Regions from separate parts of the Kitasatospora sp. NPDC048715 genome, predicted to be linked through region 3. Evidence: riboswitches for the same ligand, from Rfam matches in the RefSeq annotation. Region 3 holds a riboswitch; each other region holds the start of a gene.

Region 1 (5,093 bases), on a different contig from region 3:
GGTGCGGGTGCGGCGCGCGTCCCGGACGGGACGCCGACCAGCACCTGCCCGAGCACCTCGGCCCGGCCGCTGCGGCCCAGGGCCGGCAGCGGGCCGAGCGGACGGGCGTATCGACAGGCGTTGCTCAACAGCTCGGAAAGGATCAGAACAGCATCATCGATGACCGGTTCCGGTATCTGCCGGTCACCCAGATCTCGACGCAGTCGGCGCCGTGCGACCCCGACACTCGCTGGGCCGTGCGGCACTGCCATGGTCGATGAAGTCGGCACTTCACGCGCCACCATCAACGCCACCCCCGGACCTCCTTCAGCGTATGCCGAGGGAGAGATGCCCCTTGGTAATGCGTCGGAAACGAGCACCGGACGATCCCGCGAGCCCATTTCGAGTGCGGCGACCGACGGTCGACATCAGGTCATTCCGTGCTCACCCTCTGTCGCCCGGATGCAAGAATTCCGGCAATTTCGCGCAAGGAAGGTTTGACTGCCGACCAGAGTGGTCGGACCGGAGTGGTCGGACCGGGGTGATCGGACCGGGAGGATCCGACCGGGCCGACCGGACGCAAGTGACCGGACGGGGCGACCGGTTCGGGGCGACCGGTCGGGCGGGTGCGGCCCCGGGCGCGTCGGCGGATCACCGGCCGAGCTGCGCCAGCACCTCCGCGGGCCGGTTGGTGATGATCGCGGACACCCCGAGCTCCAGGCAGAGCTCGACGTCGGCCGGCTCGTCCACCGTCCACACGTGCACCTCGTGCCCCAGCTCGCGCAGCCTGGTCACCAGCTGCGGGCGGGCCCGCACCAGCTCGATGCCCGGGCCGGCGATCCGCGCCCCGCCCGGCAGCGGCGAACCCTCGCGCAGCCGGCCGAGCAGCGGCAGGGTCCGCTCGAACAGGAACACCCGCCGGTACTGCGGCGCGGCGGCGGCCACCCGGTTCAGCGCGATCGAGGAGAAGCTCATGATCCGGGCGGACGGGCGGTCGCCGCCCCGGGTCGCGCCGATCCCGAACCGCTCCAGCGTCCGCAGCAGCTCGGTCTCCACCCGGCCGCGGAAACGCACCGGGTGCTTGGTCTCGATCGCCAGGTCCACCGGGCGGCCGCACTCCACCACCAGCTCCAGCAGCCGCTCCAGCCGCAGCACGCCGCGCAGCTCCGGGTCGACGCTGGGGCGGCCGGTCTTCCAGGCGCCGAAGTCGTAGGCCTCCAGCTCGGCGAGGGTCATCGCCGAGACGGTGCCCCGGCCGTTGGAGACCCGGCCGATCCGGCGGTCGTGCACGCAGACCAGCGCGCCGTCGGCGGTGACCCGGACATCGCACTCCAGCGCGTCGGCGCCCTCGTCGAGCGCGCGCCGGTAGGCCGCGAGGGTGTGCTCGGGCAGGGCGTGGGAGGAACCGCGGTGGGCGATCACCTGGACGGACGGCACGGTGCGCGCCGCCGGCGAGGACAGGTCTGGGCTGGTCACAGGCCCAACGATAGGCGGCACAGGTGAAGCGCGGACAAAGACGGCCCCAACCTGTGGGGCCGTCTTCCTTCCCGCGGGGCCGTCCCGGCCGGGCCCGCGGGGCCGGGCCGCCCCCGCTTCGCCCGGTGCGGGGCGGCCCGCTCAGTGCCGGTCGGCGCGGCGGGAGAGCGGGGTGAGCGCCCAGGTGACCAGGGCGGGCACCAGGAAGGCGAACAGCGAGGCGGAGGTCCACTCCTGCGGGGTGAAGTGCAGCGACTCCTGGGCCGAGGTCCAGAAGTCCGTCCACCAGCCGGCCACCTTGGTCGGCGCGATGAACTGGTAGACCGCGAAGCCCAGGGCCCACGGCAGCAGCATCGGCCAGCGGGACGGCGCGTCGGCGGAGAGGTTCCAGCCGCGCCGCCCGGCACCGAGGAAGTAGTCCACCACGAGCACCGCCAGCAGCGGCACGAACACCGAGCCGATCAGACCGAGGAAGCCGTAGTAGGTGTCGGTGAACTCGTCGATCCGCAGCGCCAGCACGGTGGTCAGCGCGCCGATCGCGCCGGAGAGCACCCGGCGGTCCACCTTCGGCAGCAGGTTCTGCACCGACATCGCCGTCGAGTACACGTTGGCGAAGGACTGGTCCGTCTCGCGCAGCACCAGCACCAGCAGGAACAGCCAGCCGGCCCAGACCCCGAGGAAGGAGTCGAAGATCCGGTTCGGATCGCCGTCCGACTGCAGCAGCGCCATCAGGCCGAGCACGTAGCACCAGACCTGGGCGATCGTGTAGCCGGAGAAGCTGCCCCAGAACGCCGAGCGCGGGGAGCGCGAGTGCCGGGTGTAGTCGGCGGCCAGCGGGACGAAGGAGACCGACACGGCGATCATCGCGTCGGTGGCGCCCAGGAAGCCGTGCCAGTTGCCCGCCCCCGGGTCCGGCACGCCCTGGCGGCCCAGCTGGACGGTGAAGTACACCATGGCCACCGCGACCGCCCCGGCCACGAAGCGGCGCAGCACCGCGATCGAGCCCAGCGGCCAGATGGTCAGCGCCGTGGTCAGCGCGCCCGCGAGCAGGACGAACAGCCAGCGGTAGCCGGTGGTGTGCGCGACGGTCTGCGCGCCCGCCGAGATGGTCAGCAGCTCGAACACGCCCCAGCCGATGCACTGCACGATGTTCAGCACCGTCGGCAGGTACGACAGCCGGGTGCCGAACAGCCCGCGCAGGTTCGCCATCGCGGGGGCGCCGGTGCGGGCCCCGATCAGCGAGGCCACGCCGAGCATCGCGGTGCCGACCGCCGTACCGACCGTGATCGCGGTCACCGCGGCGGCCAGCGACAGCTCGCTGCCGGGGGCGCCGAGCACGGTGGCGGCGGTGGAGAAGCCGATCAGGCTGACGCCCAGGTTCATCCAGAGCGCGAAGTGGTCCCGGAAGCGCAGCGTGCGCGGCGGCTCGGTGTCCAGCACCAGGGGCGCTTCGACGTGCTCGGGGCGCTCCAGGACGGCGGTCGCGCCCGCGGCGGAGGCGTCCGCACCGGGGGCGGGAACGTTCGCGCCCGAAGAAGAGGATGGCGAAGCAGGCGGCATGGCCGATACTCCCTACGCCGGCATTACCCGGACAGGTTCCGGCGGTCAGCGCCCCCTCGACCGTCCGTCACTCGTGTGGCGTACGGTCGACATGCGCACTCTCAGCCTGGTGGGTCCAAGCTCCCGCGTGTCAGTTTGGAGCGACAGGCTAACCGGCACGGGGGCGAACGCCCAAGGCCGAGGGTGCGCGGTCCGCATCGCGGGACGCCCGGCGGGGGAGGGGAGCCTCGGCCGTCGGTGCCGGCGTCGGTGCCGGTGTCGGGTGTCGGCGTCTGCGTCGGCTAAGGATTCTTATGAGTTCTTCAGAGGGGTCCTTACGGCAATCGAATCGACAGTGCGAAAAACTATGGTCCTTGGTTCTGCCAGCTATGGAGGTCGTCCGTGAGCACCGAGCGCGAGGTTGGGCCCACCGGGCCGCAGGGGGAGCAGCCCGCCGGGCCGGGGGCGGCCGAGTCCGCTTCCGAAGGCCCCGCTCAGGGCGGGCACCAGCCGACCATGGCCTTCCGGCGGGTGCCCGAGCCGGAGTCGGGCGCCGTCGAGGCCGCCCCCGTCGAGGCGGCACCGCCCGTCGACGCCGTCGCGGCCGAGGGTGTCCCGGCCGAGGGCGGGCACAAGCCCACCGTCGCCTTCACCAAGGTGCCCGCCCCGGAGGCCCCCGCGGCCCCCGCGGCGCCCGCCGCCGAGCAGCCGGCCGTCGACCCGGTCACCGGCTACATCGACGCGCCGCCGCCGGTCCTGCCGCCCGCCCCGCAGGCTCCGGCGGCCCCGCCCGCCGCGCCCGCCCAGGCCGCGGCCCCCGCCGCCCCGGCGCTGCCGCCGGCCGACAACCCGTACGCCACCCCGACCCACGGCGTCCCGGCGGCCGGCACGCACGAGGGCTACGGCGCCGCTGCGGCCGCCCCCGTCGCGCACGAGGGCTACGGCGCCGCCCCGGTCGCGCCCGCCGTCCCCGCCGCGCACGGCCACCACCCCTTCGGGGCCGGTCAGCCGCTCGGCGGCTGGGGCCCCACCCACGACTCCACCTCCGGCGGCGCGGGCTACCCCGGCGGCCCGGCGGGCCCGTTCGGCTACCCGGCGGACCACCCCGGCGGTCCGGTCGGCCCCGGCGGCCCGCGCAAGAAGCGCGGCGGCCTGGTCGCCCTGATCGCGGCCGTCGCGCTGGTCGCCGGTGTCGCCGGCGGCGTGCTCGGCGTGACCGTCACCGACAACACCGACCGCGGCAGCTCCGCGAACGACCACCGCAGCACCACCGTGCAGGCCAGCGACACCCAGAAGAACGAGCCCGCCCCCGGCTCGATCGCCGCCATCGCGCAGAAGGCGCTGCCCAGCGTCGTCACCATCAAGGCGCAGGGCAACGGCGAGTCGGGCACCGGCACCGGCTTCGTCTTCGACACCGAGGGCCACATCCTCACCAACAACCACGTGGTCGCGCCGACCCTCAACGGCGGCAAACTGACCGTCAAGTTCGCCGACGGCAGCTCCTACAGCGCCTCGGTGCTGGGCCACGCCGAGGGCTACGACGTCGCCGTGGTCAAGATCGACAACCCGCCGAAGAGCAAGCTGACCCCGCTGCCGCTGGCCGACTCCGACAAGGTCAACGTCGGTGACGCCACCGTCGCGATCGGTGCGCCGTACGGCCTGGAGTCCACCGTCACCAGCGGCATCATCAGCGCCAAGGACCGCCCGGTGGCCTCCGGCGACGACACCGGCTCGCAGGCCTCGTACATGAACGCCCTGCAGACCGACGCCTCGATCAACCCCGGCAACTCCGGCGGCCCGCTGCTCGATTCCGGCGGCGCGGTGATCGGCATCAACTCGGCGATCCAGTCCAACGCCTCCGCCAACGGCCGGGCCGGCAGCATCGGCCTGGGCTTCGCCATCCCGATCAACCAGGCCAAGTGGGTCGCGGACACCCTGATCAAGACCGGCAAGCCGGTCTACGCCAAGCTCGACGTGCTGCGCAACGACGACTACAAGGGCGACGGCGCGCAGATCCAGACCAAGGACATCCAGGGCCAGCCGGCCGTCACCCCCGGCGGCGCGGCCGACAAGGCCGGCCTCAAGCCGGGCGACGTCAT
Region 2 (5,093 bases), on a different contig from region 3:
CGAAGAACTCTGGGCGGCCATCGAGCCGGTGTACGCCGAGATCCTCGCCCACCCCTTCCTGGCCGGGCTCACCGACGGCACCCTGCCGCGCGCGGCCTTCCGCCACTTCGTCGTCCAGGACTCGCACTACCTGCGCGACTACGCCCGCGCGCTCGCCGTCTGCGCCGCCAAGGCGCCCGGCGAGCAGGACGTTCGGGCCTTCGCCGACGACGCGGTCGGCGCGCTCGCCGCCGAGCAGGGCATGCACGCCGAGTTCCTGACCGCCTTCGGCGGCAGCGCCGAGGAGGCCGCCGCCGAGCCCGTGCTGCCCACCACCCGGGCCTACACCAGCTACCTGCTGGCCACCGTCTACGGCGGCTCCTTCGCCGAGGCGGTCGGCGCGGTGCTGCCCTGCTACTGGATCTACGCCCGGGTCGGCGAGGCGCTGCTCGCCCAGGGCTCGCCCGACCCGCTGTACAGCAAGTGGATCGCCACCTACGGCGACGAGGCCTTCCAGTCGGTGGTCCGGCGGGTGCTGGCGCTCACCGACCGGCTCGGTGAGGAGCTGTCCGCGGCCGAGCGCCGCAAGGTGGTCGAGCACTTCGTGACCACCTCGCGCTACGAGTGGATGTTCTGGGACGCGGCCTGGCGCGGAGAGCGCTGGCCGGTCTGAAGCCGCGCGGGTGCGTCCGCCGGTCGTCCGCCGTCCGCACGGCACCTGTACGACGGGCGGACGACGGGCGGGCGGTGCCGGGTCAGCCGGTGACGAAGTAGCCGGTCAGGTCGGCGACGACGTTCACCGGGCCGCCGTGGTTGAAGACCGAGTAGGTGCCCCCGCCGGTGACCCCGGTGGTCACCGAGTTGGCGACGGTCTGCCCGGGTTCGACGTTCACGGTGGAGGTGTTCGGCGGCTGGCCCCCGCCCGGGAACACCGTGAGGTGGCCGGAGTCGGTCACGTCGGTGATCGTGACGTTGGCCTCGACACCCAGCACGTTCGGGACGGAGCCGTCCGCGGGCACGGCCTGGACGGCCGTGGTCGCCCCCTGCTGGAGCTTGCCGCCGGTGATCCGGGTGTCGAGGTTGCGGACCGGCGTCGTGAGCGCGCTGAACAGGCCCCTTCCGGACGGCCCGTAGTAGCCGACGACGTCGACGATCACGTGCACCCAGCCGGCGCGGTTGTAGACGTCGATCCGCCCGTCCGCGCCGACCGGCACCACGACCTGGTTCGCGACCGTCGATCCCACCGGGAAGTTGACGTTCGAGCCGTAGGCGGGCCGCTGCGTCCCGCTCGGGTACGCGGTCAGGAAGCTGTCCCAGGAGCCGTCCGTGGTGGTGACGTTGAGGACCACCGAGGTGGCGTCCGCGGTCCCCAGCTCGGGGCGGGCGACCTGGTAGCTGCGCACCGCGTCGCCGCCGAGCCGCCCGGTGCCGTCGCTGCGGCTGTCGGCGATCCGGGTCGGGGTCAGCGGGCCGTACTTGTCGGGCGCCGCGGTCCGGTAGTACCCGACCACGTCGAGCACGACATGGGCGGTGCCCGCGTTGTTGTAGACGTTGATCCACGGGGCGCCCCGGCCGACCGGACCGACCGCGATCGTGACCAGGTTGGAGATGGTCTGGCCGGCCTTGAAGTTGATGCTGGAGGTGGCGGGCTTGGTGCCGGCCGGGCCGGCCTTGGCGGCGAGCGTGACGAAGCCGTCGGCGGTCGGGTCGGTCACGGTGAGGTTGACCACCACGGCCGTGGCGTCGGTCGGCACGGCGGAGCCGCAGTACATCGGCGGGTGGCTGCCGCAGCGCTGCGACACCGGGGTGCTGTAGTACTCGCCTTCCTTGAGCGGTCCGAAGTGGTCGTGCGACGGGGTCTGGTCGTAGGAGCGGGTGTCCAGGATCCGGGTCGGGGACATCCCGACGAACCCGGCCGGTGCGGTCACGTCGGCGGCAGCGGTCACGGCCGCCGGTGCCGCGGCCGCCGGGACCGCGGCGAGCGCCGCCACGGTCAGGTTGAGCGCCGCGAGAGCGGCTGTGGACACGGCTGTTCTGGCCCGCATGATCAGGTTCCCCCCTGGTCGATGGCACCGGACGGGCGTTCTTCCGGCACTGGTTGGACGCTTGGGAACGCCGGGGGTTGTACGCCGCCGGACGAATTCTCGGGGGTCACCCGGGGGGTCGGGCTCGGGGTGATCTCGGGGTTCTCTCCGGGCCGTTGGGCCTCGTTCCGGCACTCGCGCCACCGTACGATCGAAGTACCGAAAGCAAGCGGGATGCGGCACCGGACGGCGGCCGACCCGAGGGGAGAAGAGGAACCGACATGGCTGAGCTCTGGAAGTCGCTGCCCTCCTGGGTGCGCAACATCGTCATCCCGGTGCTGGTCCTGGTGCTGGCCTGGAACATCGTCGCCTTCGTGTTCGGCGTCGTCGGCGCCCTGCTCTCGATCGTGATCAAGCTGCTGGTGGTGGTCGGCATCGCCGCCGCCGTGGTGGTCCTGGTGAAGAAGGCCGCCAAGAGCTGACCCACCACCCCGTAACGCCGCCCTGAGGCCCGGCCCCCCACGAGAGGGGGACCGGGCCTCGGCCGTTCTCCGGTATCCGATCGGCTACTGGTTGCGGTAGTAGCCGAAGAGGTCGACGACGACACCGGTCGCTCGACGGGGCGGGGTGACCGGCTCGTGGGGCGCTCTGGACCTGCGGCGATCGGCTCGCTACGGTGTTGGGCGTCGTGTGCAGGCAACACCGCCTGCGACGCGGGAGCTCGGAGCACCGGGCTGAGAGGACGCTGACCGGGACGTCGACGGACGGACCGACGGCTGCGTCGACCGCAGGAACCTGACCGGGTAATGCCGGCGTAGGGAGTAGAGGTCAGATGACCACGTTCGAAGCACAGCCGCAGTCTGCCCAGGGCGCCCCCAGCAGCGAGCGCACCGGCTACCCGACCCCGGCCTGGCGCAAGTCCTACCGCGAGGGGTCGCGTCCCGACCTGCGCGTTCCGTACCGCGAGGTGCGGCTCTCCAACGGCGGGTCCGTCCCGCTGTACGACACCTCCGGCCCGTACACCGACCCGTCCTTCGAGCCCGACGTGCGGCGCGGCCTGCCCGCCCTGCGGGACGCCTGGATCCGCCAGCGCGGCGACGTCGAGGAGTACGACGGCCGCGAGCCGCGCCCCGAGGACGACGGGATCAAGCACACCTCGCCGCGCGGCGGGAACCTGCGCAACCTGGACGCGGTCTTCCCCGGCCGGCCGCGTCGCCCGCTGCGCGGTCGCGGTGGCGTCGCCGTCACCCAACTCGCCTACGCCAAGCGGGGCTTGGTGACGCCGGAGATGGAGTTCGTGGCGCTGCGCGAGGGCCTGGCGCCGGAGTACGTGCGCGCCGAGGTGGCCCGCGGCCGGGCCGTCATCCCGGTCAACGTGAACCACCCGGAGGTGGAGCCGGCCGTCATCGGCACCAACTTCCTGGTGAAGATCAACGCCAACATCGGCAACTCCGCCGTCACCTCCTCGATCGAGGAGGAGGTGGAGAAGATGACCTGGGCCACCCGCTGGGGCGCGGACACCGTCATGGACCTCTCCACCGGCCGCAACATCCACACCACCCGCGAGTGGATCCTGCGCAACTCCCCGGTGCCGATCGGCACCGTGCCGCTCTACCAGGCCCTGGAGAAGGTGGACGGCAGGGCCGAGGAGCTGAGCTGGGAGGTCTACCGGGACACGATCGTCGAGCAGTGCGAGCAGGGCGTCGACTACATGACCGTCCACGCCGGCGTGCTGCTGCGCTACGTCCCGCTCACCGCGCGCCGCAAGACCGGCATCGTCTCGCGCGGCGGCTCGATCATGGCGGCCTGGTGTCTGGCCCACCACCAGGAGAACTTCCTCTACACCAACTTCGAGGAACTCTGCTCCATCCTGGCCTCCTACGACGTCACCTTCTCGCTCGGCGACGGCCTGCGCCCGGGCTCGATCGCGGACGCCAACGACGAGGCGCAGTTCGCCGAGCTGAAGACCCTCGGCGAGCTCGGCCGGATCGCCCGCGAGCACGACGTCCAGGTGATGATCGAGGGCCCGGGCCACGTCCCGATGAACAAGATCAAGGAGAACATGGATCTCCAGAAGGAGATCTGCGACGAGGCGCCGTTCTACACCCTCGGCCCGCTGACCACGGACGTCGCCCCCGGCTACGACCACATCACCTCGGGCATCGGCGCCGCGATGATCGCCTGGTGGGGCACCGCGATGCTCTGCTACGTGACCCCCAAGGAGCACCTGGGCCTGCCCAACCGGGACGACGTCAAGACCGGTGTGATCACCTACAAGATCGCCGCCCACGCCGCCGACCTGGCCAAGGGCCACCCCGGCGCCCAGGCCTGGGACGACGCCCTCTCCGACGCCCGCTTCGAGTTCCGCTGGGAGGACCAGTTCAACCTGGCCCTCGACCCGGAGACCGCCCGCGCCTTCCACGACGAGACCCTCCCCGCCGAGCCCGCCAAGACCGCGCACTTCTGCTCGATGTGCGGCCCGAAGTTCTGCTCGATGAAGATCTCCCAGAAGATCCGCGACGAGCACGGCGACGGTTCCACCGCCGTGGACACCGAGTTCGACGCCGAGGCCCTGGCGGGCATGGCCGAGAAGTCCGCCGAGTTCGCGGCCCAGGGCAACAAGGTCTACCTGCCCCTGGTCGACTGACCCGGGACGCCTGGGCGCCGCCCCGATCACCTCGGGGCGGCGCTTCGCCGTCCTCGCCGTCCTCGCCGTCCTCGGCTACTTCTCGGCGTCGCCGAAGACCATGCGGTGTCCGCGCGCGGTGTCCATGTACTCACGGACGCGGTGGATCAGCCCGTCACGGAGTTCGAAGACCAGGCAGTAGTCATTGGCGTAGTGATTGCCGTTGGCGAGCGTCGCGGTCATGGTCTCCTCCACGATCACGCGCTCGCCGTCGGCGTGGAAACCGTGGAAGGTGACGTCGACGTCCCTGACGAACAGGCGGGAGAAGTCCTCGGCGAGGAAACGCGTGATCATTTCCCTGCCGACCATGTGACTGGGGCGGTCCAGCGCGGTGGCCGTCGCGTTTCCCGGAGGTGCCAGCCACTCGGCGTCCTCGGTGAAGACCGCGGAGATCTGGTCGGCGT
Region 3 (5,093 bases):
CAACCGTATTCCACCTATTGAGACAAGAGATGGAAGAGGTTCCGGTTCACCCCGGCCCCGTCCCGCGGCGCCTCCTCCGGGCCCCCCGCGGGGCCGCTCGCACACCCGTTCCCAGCCGCACCGTTACGCTTGCTGCACCCCAGAGAACCAGCGGAGCCCCATCGTGACCTCGTCCAGCACCCGGCCGGCCAACCCCAGTGCGGCCAACCCCATTGACGTGGAGGACGTCCGCACCCGCGTCAACGCGGCGCTCGCCGCGTTCATGGACGGCCAGTCCGTGCTGCTCGACAAGATCTCGCCCCGGCTGGCCCCCGCCGCCGACGCGCTGCGCGACTTCCTGCTGGACGGCGGCAAGCGCCTGCGCCCGGCCTTCTGCTACTGGGGCTGGCGCGGCGCCGGCGGCCCGGCCGGGGGCGCCACCGGTGAGGCGATCGCCAACGCGGCCGCCGCCCTGGAGCTGCTCCAGGCGAGCGCCCTGGTGCACGACGACCTGATGGACCGCAGCGACACCCGCCGCGGCCTGCCCTCGGTCCACCGCCGCTTCGAGGCGCTGCACCGGGACAGCGGCTGGCGCGGCGACCGCGAGCAGTACGGCACCTCGGCCGCGGTTCTGCTCGGCGACCTGCTGCTGATCTGGTGCGACGAGCTGTTCCTGCGCTCCGGCCTGGAGCCGGCCGCCGTCCTCGCCGCCAAGCCGGTGTTCGACCTGATGCGCACCGAGGTCATGCTCGGCCAGTACCTGGACGTCCTGGAGCCGGTGGCCGGCGACTCGACCGACGAGGGCGCGCTGGACCGGGCGCGGACGGTGCTGCACTACAAGTCCGCGAAGTACACCATCGAGCGGCCGCTGCAGGTGGGTGCGCTGCTGGCCGGCGCCGGGCCGGAACTGGTCGAGGCCTACGGGGCGTTCGGGCTGCCGCTGGGCGAGGCCTTCCAGCTGCGCGACGACCTGCTCGGCGTCTTCGGGGACCCGGCCGTCACCGGCAAGCCGGCCGGGGACGACCTGCGCGAGGGCAAGCGCACCCTGCTGGTCGCGCACGCGATGCGGGGCCTGCCGGCCGCCGACGCCCGGCACCTGGACGAGCGGCTCGGCGCGCCGGACCTGGCGGCCCCGGAGGTCGCCGAGCTGCGCGCGCTGGTCGCCCGCAGCGGCGCGCCCGAGCTGGTGGAGCACCGGATCGAGGAGCTGATGCGGCAGTCGCTGGCCGCGCTGGAGGCCGCTCCGCTCGCCGACGACCGGGCCCGTACGGTGCTGCTGGCCCTGGCCGAGGCCGCCACCGTCCGCAAGTACTGACGGACGGCGACGGCCCCGGGGGCCTGCGGGCCCCCGGATCCCGCTGATCCGGGCCGGTCAGAGCGCGGCGCGCACCCGGCGGGACAGCTCGGCGGCGGCCGCCCGCGGATCCGCCGCGGCGGTGACGGCCCGCACCACGACGATCCTGCGGGCACCGGCGGCCAGCACCTCGTCCAGGTTGCCGAGGTCGATCCCGCCGATCGCGAACCACGGCCGGTCGGTGTCCTGCTTCGCCGCGTACGAGACCAGGCCGAGGCCCGGGGCCGGGCGGCCCGGCTTGGTCGGGGTCGGCCAGACCGGGCCGGTGCAGAAGTAGTCCGTACCGGGTTCGGCGATCGCCGCGTCCACCTCGGACTCGGCGTGGCAGGAACGGCCGATCAGCACGTCCTCGCCGAGGATCGCCCGGGCGGCCTGCACCGGCAGGTCGTCCTGGCCGAGGTGCAGCACGTCCGGCCGGGCCGCGTGGGCGACGTCGGCGCGGTCGTTGACGGCCAGCAGCTTGCCGTGCCGGCGGCAGGCGTCGGCGAAGACCTCCAGGGCCTCCAGCTCCTGCTTGGCCTCCAGGCCCTTGTCCCGCAGCTGGACGATGTCCACCCCGCCCGCCAGCGCCGCGTCCAGGAACTCGGCGAGGTCGCCCTGCTCCCGGCGGGCGTCGGTGCACAGGTAGAGCCGGGCGTCGGCCAGCCGGGTACGCAGCGTGTCCGCCGCCATCAGATCAGCATCGCCTGGGCGCGGCGCTTCACCTCGGTGCCGCGGTTCTCCCGGAGCGCCTGGATCGGGCTGCCGGGCAGCGACGGGTCCTCGGTGAAGAGCCACTCCAGGATCTCCACGTCGTTGTACCCGCAGTCCCGCAGGACGGTCAGGGTGCCGGACAGGTGCTTGACCAGGCCCGGGCCGTCGATGAACGCCGCCGGGACCTGCAGCGACTTGTTCGGCCCGCGCCGGACGGCGATCAGGCCGCCGTTCTTGACCAGGTCACGCACCTCGGTGACCCGGACCCCCCACTGCTCCGAGATGTCGGGCAGGTACATCCAGTCGGTGACCAGGGCTTCAATCTTGCTTTCGATCTCACTCACGCCACCAGACTGCCACCTCCGCGGCCCACCGCGCACCAGGCACTACCCCGCGACGGCCGACTTCAGCGGCACCGCCGGGTCGCCCGCCCGGGCCGGATCCAGGGCCGTACCGCGCTCGATCAGCCTCCGCCCCTGGGTGAGGTCGCGCGGCCGGTCCACGGCCAGCAGCGCGCTCGGCACGCCGTCGCGCAGCCAGAGCACCGACCAGTCGCCGTCCCGCGGGGAGCCGCGCCACAGCAGCTCGTCGCCCTCGGCGTGCCGGCCGGCGTACTGGACCATCCGGCCGAACTGCTCGGACCAGAAGTACGGCACCGGGTCGTAGGCCGGCGCGTCCGCGCCCAGGACGGCTGCGGCCACCGCCTCGCCGGACTGCAGGGCGTGGTCCCAGTGCTGGACGGCCAGCCGGGCCCCGGCCCGGGCCGAGGGGTAGCTGACGCAGTCGCCGGCCGCGAACACGCCGGGCACCGAGGTGCGCAGCCGCCCGTCCACCACGACGGCGCCGGCCGCGTCCAGCTCGACCCCGGTTCCGGCCAGCCAGCCGGTCGCGGGGCGGGCCCCGATGCCGACCACCACCTCGTCGGCGGGCAGGTGCGAGCCGTCCGCCAGCAGCACCGCGCCGGGCTCGACGGCGGCCACGCCGACCCCGCAGCGCAGGTCGACCCCGGCCCCGGCGTACCAGGCGGCCATCGCCGAGCCGACCTCGGTCGGCAGCGCGCCGGGCAGCGGCGCCGGGCCGGCCTCGACCACGGTCACCTCGCAGCCCGCCGCGCGGGCCGCGGTGGACACCTCGGCGCCGATCCAGCCCGCGCCGACCAGCACCAGCCGCAGCCCGGGGCGCAGCAGCGCGCGCAGCGCCAGGGCGTCGTCCAGGGTGTGCAGCAGGTGCGCGCGCTCGGCCCCGGGCAGGGCCCGCGGAACGGCGCCGGTGGCGATCACCAGCGAGCCGTACGGGAGGTCGCCGCCGTCGGTGTGCAGCACGCCGGGGGTCAGGCCGGTGGCCCGGCGGCCGGTGAGCAGCTCGATGCCGAGCTGCCCGTAGTCGATGTCCAGGGCGGTGGAGTCGGCCTTGCCGAGCAGCACGTCCTTGGAGAGCGGCGGCCGGTCGTACGGCGCGTGCGGCTCCTCGCCGACCAGCACGATCGGCCCCTGCCGGCCGCCCTGCCGCAGCTTGAGGGCGCACTGCGCCCCGGCCAGCCCGGCTCCGACGACGACCACCTGATCCGTTCCGCTCAGCTCTGCCACGCCCGTCACTGTACTCAGCGCGACGCGGCGGCCTGCGGGCCGTCCGCCCGCTGTACGGGCCTTCGGCCGGGCCGACCCCCGGCGTTAAGGTGGGGGCACCACACGGGAGCCCGGCGCACCGGGCTGAGAGGCGGGCTGGCACGGCCTGCGACCGTCCGAACCTGATCCGGGTCATACCGGCGAAGGGAGAAGAGCAGCTTTGTCACGCTTGCCATCAGGCGCCCACGCCGACGTGCTGGTGATCGGCGGGGGCGTCATCGGCCTCGCCGTCGCCTGGCGCGCCGCGCAGCGCGGGCTGCGGAACGTGATCGTGGTCGACCCCTCCCCCGGCGGCGGGGCCGCCGGGGTCGCGGCCGGGATGCTCGCCCCGGTCACCGAGCTGCAGTACGGCGAGGAGCCGCTGCTGCGCCTCGGGATGGCCTCGAACGAGCGGTACGCGGCCTTCGCCGCCGAGCTCTCCGAGGCGAGCGGCGGCCGGGACACCGGCTACCGCCGCTGCGGCACCGTCGCCGTGGCGCTGGACTCCGACGACCGCGAGGAACTGCGCGAGCTGCACGCCTTCCACCAGCGGCTCGGCCTGGACTCGACCTGGCTGACCGGCCGGGAGGCCCGCAGGCTGGAGCCGATGCTCGCCCCCGGCGTGCGCGGCGGCCTGCACGTCGCGGACGACCACCAGGTGGACCCCCGGCGCCTGCTCACCGCCCTGGCCGCCGCCTGCGAGAACGCGGACGTCCTGCTGCACCGCGCCGAGGCCGTCGAGCTGCTGGTCGAGGACGGCCGCGCGACCGGCGCCCGGCTCTCGACCGGGGAACGGGTGGGCGCCGGGCAGGTCGTCCTCGCCGCCGGCCCGCACAGCCACCGGCTGCCCGGCCTGCCCGACGGTGTGCTGCCCGCGATCCGCCCGGTGAAGGGGCAGGTGCTGCGGCTGCACGTCCCGGACGCCTACCGCCCGTTCCTGTCCCGCAACGTCCGCGCCGTCGTCCGCGGCCGGCACCTGTACCTGGTGCCCCGGGAGAACGGCGAGCTGGTGGTCGGCGCGACCACCGAGGAGCAGGGCTACGACACCACCGTCACCGCCGGCGGGGTGTACGAACTCCTGCGCGACGCGCACGAGTTGGTCCCGGGAATCACCGAACTCCCGCTGCTGGAGACCTCCGCCGGGCTGCGCCCCGGCTCGCCGGACAACGCCCCGCTGCTCGGCCCGACGTCACTGCCCGGGCTGGTCGCCGCCACCGGCCACTACCGCAACGGCGTGCTGCTCACCCCGGTGACCGCCGACCTGCTCTCCGAGTACCTGGCCACCGGTGAAGTCCCCGAAACGGCAAGGCCGTTCACGCCCCTGCGCTTCTCCCCCGAACCCCCCGCTGCGAAGGCCTCCGCATGACCGACATCGCCCCGAACGAGATCACCCCGAACGAGATCGCCCTGACCGTCAACGGCGAGCCCCGCCGGGTGTCCGCCACGACCACCCTCGCCGAGGT

Evidence for each region. A riboswitch is a leader RNA that binds a small molecule or an ion and turns the genes downstream of it on or off. The one in region 3 is predicted to bind thiamine pyrophosphate.
Region 1: it holds a riboswitch for thiamine pyrophosphate, as region 3 does, so the genes downstream of both, ACGFSC_RS01165 (cytosine permease) here and thiO (glycine oxidase ThiO) in region 3, are expected to answer to the same signal.
Region 2: it holds a riboswitch for thiamine pyrophosphate, as region 3 does, so the genes downstream of both, thiC (phosphomethylpyrimidine synthase ThiC) here and thiO (glycine oxidase ThiO) in region 3, are expected to answer to the same signal.

The regions. Positions count from the first base shown of each region.
Region 1 is NZ_JBICVH010000001.1:242,603-247,695, forward strand. Features, by position in the region: gene ACGFSC_RS01155 (ATP-binding protein) at 1-284, opposite strand, end outside; gene ACGFSC_RS01160 (glycerophosphodiester phosphodiesterase family protein) at 631-1,455, opposite strand; gene ACGFSC_RS01165 (cytosine permease) at 1,597-3,015, opposite strand; TPP riboswitch at 3,008-3,152, opposite strand; gene ACGFSC_RS01170 (trypsin-like peptidase domain-containing protein) at 3,397-5,093, shown strand, end outside.
Region 2 is NZ_JBICVH010000021.1:24,919-30,011, forward strand. Features, by position in the region: gene tenA (thiaminase II) at 1-652, shown strand, start outside; gene ACGFSC_RS33705 (hypothetical protein) at 735-2,006, opposite strand; gene ACGFSC_RS33710 (DUF5326 family protein) at 2,285-2,485, shown strand; TPP riboswitch at 2,707-2,841, shown strand; gene thiC (phosphomethylpyrimidine synthase ThiC) at 2,836-4,650, shown strand; gene ACGFSC_RS33720 (nuclear transport factor 2 family protein) at 4,726-5,093, opposite strand, start outside.
Region 3 is NZ_JBICVH010000018.1:32,228-37,320, forward strand. Features, by position in the region: gene ACGFSC_RS30255 (polyprenyl synthetase family protein) at 164-1,294, shown strand; gene thiE (thiamine phosphate synthase) at 1,352-2,005, opposite strand; gene ACGFSC_RS30265 (Rv2175c family DNA-binding protein) at 2,005-2,370, opposite strand; gene ACGFSC_RS30270 (FAD-dependent oxidoreductase) at 2,413-3,621, opposite strand; TPP riboswitch at 3,705-3,817, shown strand; gene thiO (glycine oxidase ThiO) at 3,821-4,996, shown strand; gene thiS (sulfur carrier protein ThiS) at 4,993-5,093, shown strand, end outside.